4 regions of the Streptomyces sp. NPDC039736 genome follow, and region 1 is predicted to be linked to each of the others. Evidence: riboswitches for the same ligand, from Rfam matches in the RefSeq annotation. Region 1 holds a riboswitch; each other region holds the start of a gene.
The links. A riboswitch is a leader RNA that binds a small molecule or an ion and turns the genes downstream of it on or off. The one in region 1 is predicted to bind cyclic di-AMP.

Region 1 (3,198 bases):
CAGCGCCGGAGCGGTCGAGGCAGGTGCCTGGGACCGCGTCGCCGAGTGCGAGAGCGGCGGTGCGTGGAGCGCCGACCTGGGCAACGGGCACTACGGCGGGCTCCAGTTCTCCCAGGACAAGTGGGAGCAGTACGGCGGCGACGCCTACGCCCCGCGGGCCGACCTCGCCAGCCGCTCGCAGCAGATCGAGGTGGCCGAGAAGGTCTTCCGGGCCGAGGGCCCGCAGGCCTGGCCGAGCTGCGCCGTCATCTCCGGGCTCGCCCCGGGCGGCGGCGGGCAGTCCGGTTCCGGTTCCGGCGGGGCGGGGGTGGACGCCGCCGACCCCGGCGCGATCGCCGGCATCGACTCCCGTACGCCTCCCACGCCCCCGGCGCACTCCGCGAAGCCGGACGCGGCGGACGGCGCGGCGGCCGACGCCGGGCCCGGCGACGACACCCCGGCGGGCGACCGGCCCCTGGGCGACCAGGCCCCGGGCGACCGGACCCCCGGCGCCGTCCCGAGCGGCGACGCCTCCGCGACCCCGGACCCGAACGCCGGCACGCCCGACGCCGGCACCGCCGTCCCCGTCGAGCCCACTCCCGGCTCCAGCGTCTCGCCCAGCACCGGGCCGGGCGGCGACGCCACCACGCCCCCGGGCGTGCCCGACGCCACCGGCGCCCCGGGCGCCGAGGACCGGGGCACGTCCGGCACCGGCAAGCACCGCGGCGTGCCCGCGCCGGAGAACTCCTCCCTCGCACCGGACGATTCGCCCGAAGGGGAACTCGCCGAGCGGGACGCCGGGCGGCACGCCTCGCGGGGCGGCGGCGAGAAGGGGCCGGGCGGCGCGCCCGAGCAGGAGTCGTACACCGTGCGCCCCGGTGACAACCTCTGGCACATCGCGGACGCCGCGGAGGTCCCCGGCGGCTGGTCGGCCCTCTACGAGGCCAACAAGAAGTCCCTCGGCACCGACCCGGACCTCATCAAGCCTGGTCAGCACCTGGATCTGAGCGAGGGTCAGACGGCGGAGAAGAGCGAAAAGTAGGGGTGGTTGGGGGGCTTGTGTCCATATTTGCGCAAGTGAGACATGAGTCTCTTCGCCCCAACTGGCGCGTCCCTTCGGGCGACTCCCGGTAAGCCCCCTCTGACCTGCGTAAACGCAAGGGAGGAGAGGGCAAGTACGGGGCAGATGTCCCGGATGTGCCTCTTTGAACATCCGGGGCACCTGTGATTACGGTCGTCATCGCTCGCCACCGGTGAGCACCGGAGCCCGCACGCCGAATCCTGCCGGCGGGCCTCGGCAGCAGTCGTCGCGAAAGCGCCGTAGGCAGGAGCGGGGGACCCAAGGTAAGTGCCGGGCCCGGACGTTGAGAGACGTGACGGGAACGGCTTGGGGTGAAGCCGCCGAAACGGAATGCCGCAGCAAGCAGTGTGCGGAAATCCGGACCGGAGGCCGGGCGAACTCACAGCCCGAACCCGACAGCTCACCTCGAAGGCGTCGGTGAGGGAATATCCATGTCGCTTTTCAGCAGCAAGGGCAAGCACCGCCGTCCGTCCAAGGCCACCCGTGCCGCCGCCATCGCCGGCGTCACCGGTGTCGCGGTCGCCGCCCCGCTGATGGGGGCCACCTCGGCCTCCGCCGCCTCCGTCGACACCTGGGACGCCGTCGCCCAGTGCGAGTCCGGCGGCAACTGGTCCATCAACACGGGCAACGGCTACTACGGCGGCCTGCAGTTCACGAACTCCTCGTGGGCCGCCGCCGGTGGCACCAAGTACGCCCCGCGCGCCGACCTGGCCACCAAGGGCCAGCAGATCGCCACCGCCGAGAAGCTGCTCAAGATCCAGGGCCCCGGCGCCTGGGCCTGCGCCGGTGCGGGCAACCTGAGCAACGACGGTGTCGACCCGGGCGTCAGCACGGGCTCCGGCTCCTCGCAGAAGTCCGCGAAGTCCACCAAGTCCGTGAAGTCCGCCCCCAAGGCGGAGAAGAAGCGCGAGGCCCCGGCCGCCTCCCGCAGCCAGACCCGCTCGGTGCCGAAGGTCGAGTCCAAGGCCGGTGGCCCGATCAAGAAGGGTGACGGCGAGTACCAGGTGAAGGCCGGCGACACCCTGTCGAAGATCGCCGAGGCGAAGAACGTCAAGGGCGGCTGGCAGCACATCGCAGACCTCAATGAGGACGTCGTCTCCGACGCCGACCTCATCTTCCCGGGTCAGCAGCTCCACCTGCGCTGATCCAGCGGGGACCGACGGCCCACCCCCGTCCGTCCCCGCCCCGCGGGAACCCCGGCGGCCCACCCCCGCCCGGTTCCCGCACCGCGGACCTCCGGCGGCCCACCCCCGCCCGGAGTCCGCAGCGGAAGGGGGCGGCTCACCCCCGCCCCCTTCCGCACCCCGGCCCCGGCCGGACGCGACTTCCCCCCGAACGCGTCCCGCCGGGGCCGTCCCCTGTACGGGCGGGCGCCGCCGGCCGCGTCGGCCCGAGAGGGCTCACCCGTGCGCGTCAGCACTCAGGCGTGCACACGGGCCGTGCTCGCGGGAGAACAGATCCGTGACCCTCGGTGAGGTCACCGGGGTCCTTCGTCCTGTATTACAGGCATTCGGGCATCTTTTCGTCCCAGCGTGCGGTCGATCGGCTGGCCGATGCCCTGGAGCCGGTTAGGCTCTTGTCGCAAGGCCGAAAGAGACCCTGCGCCGTGTGCCCCTTCCGGGGGCCCGCCACCTTCGCGTCACATCCCATAAGGAGATGCTCGTGCCGTCCATCGACGTCGTCGTAGCCCGGGAAATCCTGGACTCCCGAGGCAACCCCACGGTCGAGGTCGAGGTCGGCCTCGACGACGGCAGCACGGGTCGTGCTGCCGTTCCGTCCGGCGCCTCCACCGGTGCCTTCGAAGCCATCGAGCTCCGTGACGGCGACCCGAACCGCTACCTGGGCAAGGGCGTCGAGAAGGCCGTCCTCGCCGTCATCGAGCAGATCGGCCCGGAGCTCGTCGGCTACGACGCCACCGAGCAGCGCCTGATCGACCAGGCGATGTTCGACCTGGACGCCACCGAGAACAAGGGCTCGCTGGGCGCCAACGCCATCCTCGGCGTCTCCCTGGCCGTCGCGCACGCCGCCTCCGAGGCCAGCGACCTGCCGCTGTTCCGCTACCTCGGCGGCCCGAACGCGCACCTGCTGCCCGTCCCGATGATGAACATCCTCAACGGCGGGTCGCACGCCGACTCCAA
Region 2 (3,198 bases), 880 kb from region 1:
CGCGGCTCCGGCCAGCCTGGGTGGGGAGCGGTACCGTCCGCACCCGGTGCGGACCTGGGCAGGAGAGCTGACGGTGGCGGGGTACGGGCGCGACGGACGTGGGGACGACGCCGGCGGCGGGCCCGGGGGGAGTGCGTCCAGCGGGCCCGGCACGCCCCGCGCGTCCGGTCCTCCCGGCACGCCCGGCGTCCCTGGTCCGTCCCGGGAGAGCGGCCGCACGACGCGCCGGTTCGTACGGGCGCTGCCCGCGCTGATGATCGTCGGCGGGATCTTCTTCGACGCGCTGACGCCCTCCGACTTCACCGCCTCGCCGCTGTTCGCCGCCGCGCCGCTGGTGGCGGCCCCCTTCTTCTCGCCGGCCAACACCGGGCTCACGGCCCTCGCCTCCGTGCTGGCCGTGATGGGGCTGCGGATCTGCGACGACGCCCTGACGTCCGTGGTGAGCGCGACGGAGCTGGTCACGGTGCTCACCGTGTCCGTGCTGGCGATCCTGATCAACCGGGTCGTGCGGCGCAGCGGGCGGCAGCTCGCCTCGGTGCGGGTCATCGCGGAGGCCGCGCAGCGGGCCGTGGTGCCGGTACCGCCGGCCCGCATCGGCGGTCTGGAGATCGCCGCGCGGTACGAGGCGGCCGAGGCGGACGCCTTCATCGGCGGCGATCTCTTCGCCGTGCAGGACACGCCGTACGGGGTGCGGCTCGTGGTGGGCGACGTGCGGGGCAAGGGACTTGAGGCCGTCGAGGCGGTGGCGGTGGTGGTCGGCGCGTTCCGGGAGGCGGCCGAGACGGAGAGCTGCCTGGAGGGCGTCGCGCGGCGCCTGGAACGGGCCCTGGAGCGCGAGGGCGCCCGGCGCGAGGGGCTGGACGCGCTGGAGGGCTTCACCACGGCGGTGCTCGCCGAGATCCCGCGCGCGGAGGGCGTCGTACGCCTGGTGAACCGGGGGCATCCCGAGCCGCTGCTGCTGTACGCGGACGGGGAGCTGGACGAGCTGGAGCCGGACGAGTTCGCGCTGCCGCTGGGCATGGGGGAGCTGGGGGACTGGCCGGACCGGGCCAAGGAGTTCGCGTACCCGGCGGGTTCGACGCTCGTGTTCTACACCGACGGCCTGTCCGAGGCGCGGGACGGGGCGGGCCGGTTCTACGACCCGGCGGTGCGGCTGCGGCATTCGCTCTTCCCCGGGCCCGATGCCGTGCTGGACGCGCTGACCAGTGACGTACGGGTGCACACCGGCGGCAAGCAGACGGACGACATGGCGCTGCTCGCGGTGGGGCGGCCGGGCGTGGGGCAGCCGGCGCGGCGGCGGACGGTGGGGATCATCAAGCGTCCGTGACGGGGCGCGAGGTGTCGGGCGGGCGGCAGAGGCGATCAGGGCGTTCTGGGGCCGTCGGGGCGGCCGGGACGCTGAGATGGCGTCAGTTCGCTGGTAGATAAGCGGAAATGTCCTGGCCAAAGGTGACTGCGGAGCGTTAAGGATCAAGAGGGACGGCTTGGAATTCCGGTCACATGTCTATTAACGTTCGATAACGCAGCACGGTCGTCCCAGCCGTCGTCAGAGACGGCGCCGTGCGCGTGCGCCGAATTCCGTGAGGAAACCGGGGAACCACCACTTGGGGTGAATCGGGCCCGACCCGGCCCGTAGGAGACCTTCCTGCTCCGAACCCGTCAGCTAACCCGGTAGGCGAGAAGGAAGGAAAGGAGCGCGCCTCCGTGGCGTCCAACAGGCCTGCCCCCGCAGCCCCCGCTTTCTCGGCCCCCGCTTTCTCCTACACGGCTTACGGAGTCCCCGGCGACGAGCACGGGACGGGGACCGGGGCCACCGCCGTCCTCGCTCCGCACGTTCCCGAAGCCGTCGCAGCCGCCGGAGTTCCGCAGGCCGCGCAGGTCACCCAGCCGATGCAGGCCGCAGAGGCCGTGCAGGTCCCGCAGTCTCCGCAGGGCCCGCTGATCCCGCAGCAGCAGGGGCGCGACGGCTTCGACGGCTTCGCCGCGTTCGGGACCCCGGAATCCGCCTCCGCCCCGGGCTCCCCCTTCGCCCCGGACGCCCCTCCGGCCTCCGCCGACGAGTGGAACCCCACCGCCGACTCCGCCGCCCCGCTGCGCGGCAAGCACCGGGTCGCCAAGCAGCGCGGCTCCCTCGCCCGCAGCTCCACGGTCCTCGGCGTCGGCGTGATCGCCGCCGTCGGCGCGGGCGGCATCGCCACCGCGCAGGACAAGCCCGCCGTGTCGATATCCCTGCCGGACCAGCTCGCCGAGTCCCTGGACTCGCTCGCCGACTCGCTGCCGGACGCCACGTCGCTGCCGGGCGTGGGCGCCCTGCTCTCCGACTCCGCCGAAGAGGCTCCCGCGGAGGCGGGCGTGACCGTCGCCGCCGCGCCGGCCGCCGCCGCGACCCCCGCCTCGGCCGGGCAGCAGCCCGCCGGCGCCGGGGAGAGCCTGCGCGCCCGCATCCTCCAGCAGGCCGAGCAGCAGCGCACGGTGGCCGACGAGGCCGTCCGGCAGGAGGCACGCGACAAGGCCGTGCAGGACGCCGCGGCCGAGGCGAAGAAGGCGCAGCAGCAGGCCGACGCCACGGCGCGGCAGGCCGAGAAGGAGAAGGCGGAAAAGGCGGAGAAGGCGGAGAAGGCGGAGAAGGAAGCCCGCGAGAAGGCCGCCGCCGAGGCGGAGGCCGCGCGCCTCGCCAGGCTGGCCGCGAGCTACTCGCTGCCCACCTCCTCGTACACCCTCACCTCGACCTACGGCCAGTCCGGTTCGATGTGGTCCTCCGGACAGCACACCGGGCTCGACTTCGCCGCCCCGACCGGCACCCCGGTCAAGGCCGTGCACGGCGGCACCGTCACGTCGGCCGGCTGGTCCGGGTCGTACGGCTACCGCGTCGTGCTGAAGCTGAAGGACGGCACCGAGATCTGGTACTGCCACCTCTCGCAGATGAACGTCGCGACGGGCACCGGCGTCGCCACCGGCCAGACCATCGGCAACGTGGGCGCCACCGGCAACGTCACCGGACCGCACCTGCACCTCGAAGTCCACACCCCCGGCGGCGCCGGCGTCGACCCGGCGGCCTGGCTGCGCGGCAAGGGCCTCACCGTCTGATCCCTGGCCCGTACACGGAATAGGCCCGGCGGGCCCGGTGGTTGTCGTACGGCATGACTTCCTCCCCTCTCCGCCCGCTGGGCGGCTCCGGTCTCGACGTCTTCCCGCTCG
Region 3 (3,198 bases), on a different contig from region 1:
ACGAGGGCGACAGCGCCCACTTCGACTCGCTCACCCCGCACCGGATCACCGCGGTGACGCCGCAGGGGGCCGAGCTGCTGTTCCTCCACACACTGATGCAGAGCACCGTCGCCGGGCTCTGCCTGCCCCAGGAGTCATGATGACCGAGTCCACCGCACAGCCGCCGGGACTCGCCCCCGCGCAGGGCTTCGTGAAGGCTCCCGGACCCGCCCCCGCCCAGCAGCTCACCGAGGCGCAGACCACCGCCCTGAGCGCCATCGCCCGCGCCGCCGACGAGGCAGCCCGCGCCTCCCGCCCCGGCTCCGACCGGGGCGCCGAGTGGCAGGACGGCGCGGGCAGGGCCGGCCCGGACGGATTCGTCGCGGACAAGGCGCCGCACGGCCTCGTGGTGCGGGTCTTCCTCTACATCGTGGTCGGGCACATCGTCGCGGCGTTCATCTTCCTGCTGTTCACGATCGGCGACGCCTGAGCGGCCCGGTCACTCCGTGAGCCGCTCGCGCAGCGCCTCGCGGACCCCGGGCGTCACCCGCAGTCCCCGTTCCAGGTAGGCGTCCGTGGTGCCCCAGGTCTCCTCGATGGTGGCGAAGGCCGCGTCCAGGTACTCTGCCCGGGCGTCGAAGAGCGGTGCGAGCAGGCGCATCACCTCGCCGTTCATGGCCTCCGGCGAGGCGCTGGAGCGGCGCACCCGGTAGCGGCGGTGCGGGTCGTTGGACTTCACGTAGTCCGCCCGGATCGCGTCCGGCTCCACGCCCACGGCCAGCAGCGTCACCGCGATCGACAGACCCGCGCGGTCCTTGCCCGCCGCGCAGTGCATCAGCGCCGGAACACTGTCCTCGGCCAAGGCGTGCAGCACCCGGCTGTGCTCCGCGGTGCGGTCCTTGATCATGCGGCGGTACGACGCCGTCATGCGCGCCGCAGCCTTGCCGTCGTCGAGGATCTCGCGCAGCTGGTCGAGGTTGCCGTCGCGCACCATCATCCAGAACTCGGCGCCGTCCGCGGGGTCGCTCAGCGGGATGTTCACGTTCCGCACACCGGTCAGCTCGACGTCCGGACCCTCCAGCTCCTGGTCCGCCGCGTTGCGGAAGTCGAAGATCGTGTGGAGTCCGAGCGAGTGGAAGAACGCCGTGTCGGACTCGGTGGCGTGCGCCAGGTGGCCGCTGCGGAAGAGCCGTCCGTAACGCGTCCGACGGCCGTCCGCGGTGGGCAGCCCGCCCACGTCGCGGAAGTTCCGTACGCCTGCGAGATCCGGCTCGGCCGACGGCGATGCCTGCTGCGTCACGAGTGCTCCTCAAGGTCGTCCGCCGACGCGGGCACGCCGACGAGGGCCACGGGCCGACGATACGACAGAAGCGCCCCCATATGGGTGCCTGAGGCAACCGTCTGGGTCGTACGGGGGTGCGAGTGAGCAGAATCATAGAGCGAACCGTGACGTCTGCTGCCGAAGCGTCAAACGGCAGGCCAGAGGCGGGAGATGGTGCCCGGGACGATTGCGCGCCACCGGGAGAATCGTGAAGAAGGCGTGTTCTGGCGAGGGAGAAAAGGGGAACGGCTTGTTCCGGCGGTCCGCACTCGCTTACGGTCACCGTCAATCCGGGTGGACCGCCGAATCCTGCCACCGCTCGGAGTCACTTTCCCTTTTTCTTCGTGTGGCAGGAGCGGGGGACCCAGGTAGTACGCCGTACCGGAGGACGACAGTCCGCCGGAACGGCTCGGGGTGAAGCAGCGCTCCCGGATGTGGAGCGCGGCCGGGCATCTCCAGCCCGAACCCGACAGCTCACCTCGCAGGCGCCGGAGAGGACATCGTCATGCCTGCTCAGGGTAAGCACCGCCGCCCGAAGTCCAGTTCCCCGCTCACCCGGGGCTTCGTCGCCGCCGGCACGGGCGGCGCCGCACTGGCCCTTCCGCTCATCGGCGCCACCGGTGCGAACGCCGCCGACCAGGGCGCCGCCCCCGTCGCGCTGCCGCAGGCCGCCGCCGAGGCGCAGCTCCCGCAGCAGCGCGCGGCCGAGCCCCGGCAGGCGGCCCCCGCCGCCGCGCCGAAGACCGGCACCCGTACGTACTCCGTGGTGTCCGGCGACAGCCTCTCGAAGATCGCCGCGGACCAGGACGTGCGCGGCGGCTGGCAGAAGGTCTACGGCGACAACAGGGAGGTCGTCGGTGAGAACCCCTCGCTGATCTTCCCCGGCATGAAGCTCACCCTCGGCGGCAAGGCCCCCGCGGCCGCCGAGCGGAAGGCCACCGCCCCGGCCCCGCAGCAGCAGCGGACCGAGCGCGTGGAGCGCACCGACAAGCGCGCCGAGCAGCGCACCGAGAGCCGCGTCGAGCAGCGCTCCCAGAAGCGGACGGAGAAGCGGGCCGAGCAGCGCACCGAGCAGCGCACCGAGAGCAAGCGGCAGACGCAGCGCTCCGGCTTCAGCGCCCCCGTCCCCTCGGGCGTCTCCACCCCCTACCGCGCCTCCGGCGGCAGCTGGTCCAGCGGTTACCACACCGGTGTCGACTTCCGCGCGTCCTCGGGCACCCCGGTCAAGGCAGTCGCCGCGGGCACCGTGGTCTCCGCCGGCTGGGGCGGCGCGTACGGCAACGAGGTCGTCATCCGGCACAACGACGGCCGCTACTCGCAGTACGCCCACCTCTCCGCGCTGGGCGTCCGCTCCGGCCAGAGCGTCTCCGGCGGCCAGCAGATCGGCTACTCCGGCTCCACCGGCAACTCCTCCGGCCCGCACCTGCACTTCGAGATCCGCACCGGCCCCGGCTACGGCTCGGACATCGACCCGCTGGGCTACCTGCGCAACAACGGCGTCCCGCTCTAGTACGGACCGCCCCCCACGGCCCACTCGCCCCCGCACCGGCCCCGGTGCGGGGGCGAGACGCGTATCCCGAAGCGCCACCCGCGTATTCCGGGTTGGGTGAATCTTGACCGGTGGCATATCTCACCCTCCGTCAACCCCTCCCTACGGTGGCGTAGGTCACTTGCGAAAGTGAAGGATGTGTCGACGTGGCAGACGATTCGAGATCATTCAGCGCAGGCACCATCGGGTCGTACGCGGCGATCGGGGACAGCTTCACCGAAGGGGTCGGCGACCCCGGCCCCGGCGGCGCGTTCATCGGGTGGGCCGACCGGCTTGCCGTCCTCCTGGACGACCGGGTACCCGAACACACCTTCCGTTACGCAAACCTCGCCGTACGCGGCAAACTGCT
Region 4 (3,198 bases), on a different contig from region 1:
CGTCGGGCGCGTCCTGGAGGTCACCGCCGAGGAGGTCCAGGCCGTGGCCAAGGCCCGGCTGCGCCCGGACAACCGCGCGGTCCTGGTGTACGAACCGACGGCCGCCTCCGACGATGCAGCCGCGGACGCAGTCGCAGCCGCGGACGTGCGGGAAGGCGCGCAGGAGAACGACGAGCAGGAAGGGGCGGACCAGTGACGGAGACCGCAGCCACCACCGGCGGGAGCGCGGCCGTGACCAGCGCGATGCAGTTCCACCCGCAGCCGCAGCCCGGGCCCGCCACCCCGTGGGCCTTCCCCGCCCCCGAGCGCGGCGCGCTGCCCAACGGCCTGACCGTGCTGCGCTGCGACCGCCCCGGCCAGAAGCTGGTGGCCGTCGAGGTCTTCCTCGCCGCGCCCCTGGAGGCCGAGCCGAAGGGCCTGGACGGCGTCGCCACGATCATGTCGCGCGCCTTCACCGAGGGCACCGACAAGCACTCCGCCGAGGAGTTCGCCGCCGAGCTGGAGCGCTGCGGCGCCACCCTCGACGCGTTCGCCGACCACCCGGGCGTGCGGGTCTCCCTCGAAGTCCCGGTCTCCCGGCTGCCCAAGGCGCTCGGACTGCTCGCCGACGCCCTGCGCGCACCGGCGTTCGCGGACGGCGAGATCGAGCGTCTCGTACGCAACCGGCTCGACGAGCTCCCGCACGAGGCGGCCAACCCGTCCCGTCGGGCCGCCAAGCAGCTCTCCCACGAGCTGTTCCCGGCGGACCTGCGCATGTCGCGCCCCCGCCAGGGTACCGAGGAGACGGTCAAGAACATCGACTCCGCGGCCGTGCGCGCCTTCTACGAGGCGCACGTCCGCCCGGCCACCGCCACGGCGGTCGTCGTCGGCGACCTCACCGGCATCGACCTGGACGCGGTCCTGGCCGAGACCCTGGGCGCTTGGACGGGCGACACGGCGGCCGCGCGCCCCGTTCCGGCGATCACCGCCGACGACACGGGCCGCGTGGTCGTCGTGGACCGCCCCGGCGCGGTCCAGACGCAGCTCCTGATCGGCCGCATCGGCGCCGACCGGCACGACCGCGTCTGGCCCGCCCAGGTGCTCGGCACGTACTGCCTCGGCGGCACCCTCACCTCCCGCCTGGACCGCGTCCTGCGCGAGGAGAAGGGCTACACCTACGGCGTGCGCGCCTTCGGCCAGGTGCTGCGCTCCGCCGAGGACGGCACGGGCGCCGCCATGCTGGCCATCAGCGGCTCCGTGGACACCGAGTCGACCGGGCCCGCCCTGGAGGACCTGTGGAAGGTCCTGCGGACGCTCGCGGCCGAGGGACTCACCGACGCCGAGCGCGACGTCGCCGTGCAGAACCTGGTCGGGGTCGCCCCGCTCAAGTACGAGACGGCCTCGGCGGTCGCGGGCACGCTGGCCGACCAGGTCGAGCAGCACCTGCCCGACGACTTCCAGGCCCAGCTGTACGCGCGGCTGGCCGCGACCGGCACCGTGGAGGCCACCGCCGCGGTGGTGAACGCCTTCCCGGTGGACAGGCTGGTCACGGTCCTGGTCGGCGACGCGTCCCGGATCGTGGAGCCGGTGCGCGCGTTGGACATCGGCGAGGTCACGGTCGTGAGCTGACCGGCCCGCCGACCGGTTCACCGGCCGCTTGACCGATCAAAGGTCATCCGGGCGGCCGGTGGAAAGCAGGACGAAAAGGACCCCGACGGCTTCCCGGTCGTCGGGGTCCTCCCGTATGCCCGATTTGTTGCGGAGGTTGCCTGTCTGCCGTGTGGGCTCCTTCACAAAAGCGGCCGTGTGTTTGGAGATTGAAAGAAGTGCCGCTTAGCGTCGACCCGGCTGCCCGTCAGAGTGCGCCGCAACCGCGGCACCGGGCAGTCATCGCCGAGTCCCCGTCAGGCGCGAGCCTGGGGAGCCGGGGACCCACTTGAGTCCCTGGGGTGAATCGGACGCCATCGCCCGCACGGGCGGGTGGGGTCCGTAGGAGACCTTCCTGCTCCGAACCCGTCAGCTAACCCGGTAGGCGAGAAGGAAGGAAAGGAAACAGCCACTCCATGGCGTTCACCCGTGCCGCCGGGAAGCACCGGCGTCCCTCCGTGCTGTCGCGCAAGAGCGCCAACATCGCCGGAGTCGCCGCACTCACCACGACCGGTGTCATCGGAACCCTGGCCCCGCAGGCCTTCGCCGCCGAGCAGGACCTGGCCGCGGAGGACACCGGCACCATCCGCGCCGTCGCCCTGGACCACTCCGCCGAGGTCGTGGCCGAGCGGATCGAGGAGCAGGCCCAGGCGCAGCAGAAGGTGCTGGACGAGGCCGAGGCCGCCCGCAAGGCGGAGGCCGAGCGCAAGGCCGAGGCCAAGCGCAAGGCCGAGGCGAGGGCCAAGAAGGAGCGCGAGGACCGCGAGCGCGCCGCCCGCGAGGCCGAGCGCAAGCGCCTCAACACCTTCCGGCTGCCGGTGGCCGGTTCGTACGTCTCCACCAGCTACAAGTCCGGCGGCGCCCTGTGGTCCTCCGGCAGCCACTCCGGCGTCGACTTCCACGCCGCCTCCGGCACCTCCGTGGTCGCCGTCGGCGCCGGCACGGTCGTCGAGGCCGGCTGGGGCGGCGCGTACGGCAACAACATCGTGATCAGGATGAACGACGGCTCGTACACCCAGTACGGCCACCTCTCCTCGATCGGCGTCTCGGTCGGCCAGAGCGTCGGCTCCGGCGACCAGATAGGCCTGGCCGGCTCGACCGGCAACTCCACCGGCCCGCACCTGCACTTCGAGGCCCGCACCTCGCCCGAGTACGGCTCGGACATCGACCCCGTCGCGTACCTGCGCGCGCACGGCGTCAGCGTCTGACCGCGAACTCCACAAGGAAGGGCCCCGGCTCCCCATGAGCCGGGGCCCTTTCGCGTTCCACCGGACGCCGCGGCCCGCTCCGGTCCCGCCGGACGCCGCGGCCCGCTCCCGGAATTCCCGGGAACGGCACGAGCCGCGGCCCCCGGAATCCGGGATGCCGCGGCTCGTGCGCGGGAATTTCGCCCGTACGGGCGCGGCCTCACGTGGCCGCGGGGGTCTCAGACGGTCTCGGGGAGCTCGTCCAGGCCCTCGGCGACCAGCTTCGCGAGACGGTCCAGGGCGGCGTCCGCGCCCTCGGCCTCGGACGCCAGCACGATCTCCTCGCCGCCCTGCGCGCCCAGGCCCAGCAGCGCCAGCATCGACG

Region 2: it holds a riboswitch for cyclic di-AMP, as region 1 does, so the genes downstream of both, ACZ56L_RS05005 (M23 family metallopeptidase) here and ACZ56L_RS09025 (transglycosylase family protein) in region 1, are expected to answer to the same signal.
Region 3: it holds a riboswitch for cyclic di-AMP, as region 1 does, so the genes downstream of both, ACZ56L_RS04040 (M23 family metallopeptidase) here and ACZ56L_RS09025 (transglycosylase family protein) in region 1, are expected to answer to the same signal.
Region 4: it holds a riboswitch for cyclic di-AMP, as region 1 does, so the genes downstream of both, ACZ56L_RS00555 (M23 family metallopeptidase) here and ACZ56L_RS09025 (transglycosylase family protein) in region 1, are expected to answer to the same signal.

The regions. Positions count from the first base shown of each region.
Region 1 is NZ_JBVIUQ010000002.1:894,077-897,274, forward strand. It holds gene ACZ56L_RS09020 (transglycosylase family protein) at 1-1,021, shown strand, start outside; cyclic di-AMP (ydaO/yuaA leader) riboswitch at 1,286-1,489, shown strand; gene ACZ56L_RS09025 (transglycosylase family protein) at 1,492-2,205, shown strand; gene eno (phosphopyruvate hydratase) at 2,717-3,198, shown strand, end outside.
Region 2 is NZ_JBVIUQ010000002.1:18,461-21,658, reverse strand. It holds gene ACZ56L_RS05010 (PP2C family protein-serine/threonine phosphatase) at 47-1,327, shown strand; cyclic di-AMP (ydaO/yuaA leader) riboswitch at 1,560-1,693, shown strand; gene ACZ56L_RS05005 (M23 family metallopeptidase) at 1,891-3,087, shown strand; gene ACZ56L_RS05000 (aldo/keto reductase) at 3,141-3,198, shown strand, end outside.
Region 3 is NZ_JBVIUQ010000001.1:957,272-960,469, forward strand. It holds gene ACZ56L_RS04025 (helix-turn-helix domain-containing protein) at 1-140, shown strand, start outside; gene ACZ56L_RS04030 (DUF6126 family protein) at 140-469, shown strand; gene ACZ56L_RS04035 (tyrosine-protein phosphatase) at 479-1,279, opposite strand; cyclic di-AMP (ydaO/yuaA leader) riboswitch at 1,623-1,803, shown strand; gene ACZ56L_RS04040 (M23 family metallopeptidase) at 1,806-2,810, shown strand; gene ACZ56L_RS04045 (SGNH/GDSL hydrolase family protein) at 2,996-3,198, shown strand, end outside.
Region 4 is NZ_JBVIUQ010000001.1:132,644-135,841, forward strand. It holds gene ACZ56L_RS00545 (M16 family metallopeptidase) at 1-196, shown strand, start outside; gene ACZ56L_RS00550 (M16 family metallopeptidase) at 244-1,608, shown strand; cyclic di-AMP (ydaO/yuaA leader) riboswitch at 1,861-2,028, shown strand; gene ACZ56L_RS00555 (M23 family metallopeptidase) at 2,043-2,834, shown strand; gene ACZ56L_RS00560 (HPr family phosphocarrier protein) at 3,053-3,198, opposite strand, start outside.